DNA from 2 places in the Ruminococcus sp. BSD2780120874_150323_B10 genome. Region 1 is predicted to be linked to the other one. Evidence: predicted binding sites of a transcription regulator. Region 1 holds the regulator's gene; the other holds the start of a gene.
What was found. The regulator LexA, encoded in region 1, represses DNA repair genes until DNA is damaged. The targets are predictions, from matches to a motif close to CNAACANNTGTTNG.
Positions count from the first base shown of each region.

Region 2: a site for LexA is predicted at 1,352-1,365, ahead of dinB (DNA polymerase IV). Genes of this name have one in related genera too.

Region 1 is NZ_JADNHD010000006.1:12,740-15,154, reverse strand. It holds gene I2E21_RS05205 (flavin reductase) at 1-184, shown strand, start outside; gene lexA (transcriptional repressor LexA) at 672-1,259, shown strand; gene I2E21_RS05195 (hypothetical protein) at 1,906-2,340, opposite strand; gene I2E21_RS05190 (hypothetical protein) at 2,352-2,415, opposite strand, start outside.
Region 2 is NZ_JADNHD010000002.1:183,730-186,144, reverse strand. It holds gene I2E21_RS02440 (hypothetical protein) at 1-41, opposite strand, end outside; gene dinB (DNA polymerase IV) at 65-1,339, opposite strand; gene I2E21_RS02430 (helix-turn-helix domain-containing protein) at 1,774-2,034, shown strand; gene I2E21_RS02425 (PLP-dependent aminotransferase family protein) at 2,158-2,415, opposite strand, start outside.

The sequences.
Region 1 (2,415 bases):
TGCTTTTACAGAGGACGGTATTCCATACTTTGCAGAGGCTAAACTTGTACTTGTATGTAAAAAGATGTACGCACAATTTTTGAACGGCGAAAGCATTGTTGATAACGACGCTGTAGATAAGTGGTACGACAACGACTTCCATAAAATGTATATCAGCGAAATCGTTGAGGTTTTGACAAAATAATATAATTATTTGCAATAATTAATCTATAAGCAACAGGCAGGTGTAATAGTACATCTGCCTGTTGTTTTATGTTGTATTTACAGTCAATAAAATGCTCTGCCGAGCCTTTAAAAAGGCTTGACCTAAATTTAAATTTTTTAATCTAAACCTAATCGCATAATTCACCCAAAAATTGAAAAGCACCGTGCTGATGATTACACGGTGCTTTCCTGTTCTTAAAAAAATGAGGGGTACAATTACGGGCCGAGTGCCCGTATTGAGGAGGGTAGAACAATATACTCGGCGGTTGCGGTTCCGCCTTTTGAGTACAGTTATATTAAACTATATTTATTTGAAAATCATGTGAAGTCAATATGAAAACCTATTGAAAAAAATATTTTTCAAAACATAAAACAAATGTTTGATTTTTCAGAGAAAATATGTTATAATATTATAGGCCGTAAATAGTTTGTTACAAATCGGCACTTTTGCAATTTGTGAGGTTACTATGAAACCATTAAGCAAGAGCCAGCAGGCTATATTTAATTTTTTAAAACAGTGTGCGGATGAAGGCAGAACTCCGTCTGTGCGTGAAATATGCGAGGCTACGGGGTTAAAATCAACTTCAACGGTTCATCATCACCTAAGCACACTCGAAGAAAAAGGACTTATTGAGCGTGAGCACGGTTTAAACCGCTGCATACGCATCGCAGGTGAAGAGCGCAGTGTAAATGTCCCTCTTGTGGGCAGTGTTGCGGCAGGTTATCCTATCCTTGCCGTTGAAGAAATCGAAACATACATACCTATTCCCGAAAGTCTTAGCCGTGGCAGAGAACTTTTTGCACTGCATGTAAAAGGCGAAAGTATGATAAAAGCAGGTATTTTTGACGGTGACATTGTAATTGTAAACCGCACACCTGTTGCGTCCAACGGCGAAATAGTAGTTGCCCTTATCGGCGACGAGGCAACGGTTAAACGATTTTATAAGGAAAACGGTCATTTCAGATTACAGCCTGAAAATGACGATTTTGAACCGATTATCGCAGATGAAGTCGCTATTCTGGGTAAAGTTATTTCATTAATCAGATATTTTTAATTTGCCCCCAAACAGCAAAATAAAAAATGTTTACTAACAAAAATTCCGATACATTAAGGTTTAGCGGAATCCTTTGTCAAGCAATTATAAAAGGTGGTGGGTGTGGGCAAGCCCACAAATACTTTCCGTTTATGCAATCTGACGATAGGTGCTGTAAAAAACAGTATATCAAAAAACCGAGATTCACGAAAAAGTGAGCCTCGGTGATTTTTTTGCTTGCATTCTTGAAATTGTATAAAAATATGATATGAAAATATGAAAAATGTTAAAAAACATTTAAAATTTGGGCATAACTCGAAAAGGTGCAAAACCAAGCACCTTTAATGTAGAAAACTTTTTAGTTTTATGTACCTTGTTGATATGGCTTTTCGTTGATAGTAAATTATATCACAAAAATGACTGCATTCCTACCTTTCGGTTAGAATGTAGTCATTTTTTATTTGGGCTGTTTTTTACAGCTCCTTTAAATGCCGTTTAAAATCGTTTAATTTGCGTTTTAATGAATTGGTGGTGTAACTTTACATTTTAAATAATAAAGCTGATATAAAGCAAATAAAGTAAAGTCAAATGTTATTGTGTTTCTGATAAAGTATTTCATCGCAAATTGCAATAGTAAGTTGAAACAATTTTTAACTCATAGGCTTTGTCAAGAAAAGTGTGTAAGTTTTTTAAAAATCATAAAAACGCATATTGTTAAATGAAGATGAAACAATAAAAAAGAATATCCATAGAAACGATTTCGTAGTAGAATTAAGTTACCACAACAAAAATCCGAAAGGAAACCGTCACTATGGATCCACTTAAGTTTATTTTCTGTACCGTCGGCGCTGTTTACGGAAAATCTTGTTGCGCCAATCATACAATCCTTTGAAAAATTACCGTATGTGCTCGGGTTACTGCTTTTATTGGTTTCATTATCCCGGGTGAGCACACTGTCAAGCGGAGTGAGAGCTGAAGTTTCGGTAATGTAAATTTTTCTCGGATTCTGCATTCTCATATAAAGGTCAAAGCAAAGGTAATCAACACCGGGAGTTGCCTGCGACCAATCGACATCCTCGTCGGGCTGTGCCGACTTATTCATAGCATACCTGCTTATTCTCCGCAGAAATATATGCCGATAATTCCCGTTGACTGTATTCTTCTGTTTTGAGAAACA
Region 2 (2,415 bases), on a different contig from region 1:
CAGTCAAATGTTGCAGTAACCTTAACATATTTCTTAAACATAATAGCCTCCGATAAGCGTTAGTTCACAGATAACCGACAGGGTGAATTGTGTGTTCGTCTTTTGGATTAAAGGCAGACAGCCCTCTGTCGGTTAAAAGTGATGCGGGACGAATGATATAATTGCCAAAGCGTTGCTTTAATTTATCCAAGGTTTTATCAAGCTTTTCTTCTGCGATTATTTTTCTTTCGTCCGAAAAAATATCCATTTGTCTGGGAATGTTATTGTGTGCAAAATCCGTAACTGATACGCCGATGCTTCTTAGAGGTGATTTATTGTCAAAATTCTCTTTGAACAGTGCCATAGCGGCTTTTGTAATGTCGCTTGTCAGGGAAGTGTAGGTATTTAAAGTATGTTGCCTTGTAATTGTGGAAAGCCCCGTGTCACGCATACTCACACACACAGTTTTGCCCACAAATCCTTGTTCACGCATTCGTCTGCATACGCTGTCGCAAAGGACATAGGCTATAACCTTGATGTCGTCAAGATTTTTTAAATCACGCACCGCCGTGGTTGAATTTCCTATAGATTTTACCTCTGAATATTCACCGATTCGAGCAACGGGTGAGGAATCATATCCGTTTGCAAAGCCGTAAATCAGGTCGCCCCATTTGCCGAGGTGAGTCCTCAACAGACCGATTGGAGCATTTGCAATGTCGCCTATGGTGTATATTCCTATCTGTTCAAGTTTTTTTCGTGTAGCACCGCCTACATACAGCAAATCGCCGGCAGGTGAATTCCATACAAGCGTCTTGTAGTTATCCCGTGTAATGCAGGTGATTGCGTCAGGCTTTTTGTAATCACTGCCGAATTTGGCAAAAATCTTGTTAAAGCTGACACCTATGCTTACCGTGATACCGATTTCGTCCTTTACACGCTGTGAAATCTCCTTGGCAATGGTGAGTGCGTCATTTTTATAGTCTTCTGAAATGTCAAGCCACGCTTCATCGAGACCGAAAGATTCGACCATATCGGTGTAATCGGAGTAAATTCTGCGTACCTTGTAGGAAAACTTCTTGTAAACATCAAGTCTTGCGGGAACAGTCAGAAGTTGAGGGCATTTTTTCTTTGCCTGCCATATAGCTTCTCCTGTTTTTATATTGTACTTTTTTGCCTCTTCGTTTTTCGCAAGGATGATTCCGTGTCTGTTCTCGGCATCACCGCTCACCGCAACGGGTAAATCTCTTATATTCGGATTTAAAAGACATTCCACGCTTGCATAAAAACAGTTGCAGTCGCTGTGCAGAATAGCACGGTCATTTTTATATAGCTTTGAATTTACTGTGTCACAAATTTTCATACAAAATCATCTCGAACAAATGTTTTATTAAATTATAGAACAGATGTTCTTAAAAGTCAAGAGGTAATTTAAAATTTCTAAATGATTACATTTTGTAACCGTTTGTAACTTTTGCAAAAAATATCTCTTAAATATATGTTTTTATGTATTTAACATCTTTCAACATTCCAAAAAGGAATATTAACATAACTCACATTTTTCCACATATGAACTAAAAATCTAATAATCTGTGAATTATCGACAATATAAATTAACTTTATTTGTTAGTATTCGCTAAATATTATGCTGTTGCAATTGAAATTTCAAAAAAATTTCAATTTTTTAAAAATATTTACAAAAAAGTCTTGTTTTTTTTCTCATAAAGTAATATAATAAGTCTACAATGTTTTTAAAGAATTTTAAAAAAGAAATATAAATTTTGGGGAGAGAGAAAAATGAGACTTCGTAAACAGGATTTGGGCGACAGAAACTTGATTGGACACAGAGTTGAGAGCGTTCGTAAGCAAAAGGGAATGAAACAAAAAGAACTCCTTGCTCAGCTTCAGGTAAGCGGAGTAGATATGAACGCATCGGGTCTTTCTAAGCTCGAGGGACAGATCAGATTTGTAACAGATGTTGAGCTTGTTGCGCTTGCAGACATTCTTGAGGTATCTGTCGATTATCTTCTTGGCAGAGATGAGAAGATTAAAAATTAATTTTGCTTGATTGTTTTTATTATATTATTTCCTACCATTAAAACAGGTGACTTTACAAAAGTAAGGTCACCTGTTCGCTTTGTACGGTTGTTTGTGAAATGAGAAATTCGGACTTTAAAAAGTTTACTTTTTCTCTTGCTGTATTACATCGCATATTCTCTTTATACCTGCGTCTATTTTGTCAACGGAAATACCCGAAAAACTTAGGTTCAGTGCATTGATTTCTGCTTTTTCGGGCATTACCGCAATGTTGTTTTCGTCAAGTTTTTTTCGTATTTCGTTATAATCGGAAATTCCTTTTATTTTTACCGAAATATAAAGCGAGGTTTCGTTGAATATTATCTGTGTGTCGCTGCCAAAATACTTATATACGCAGTCTGT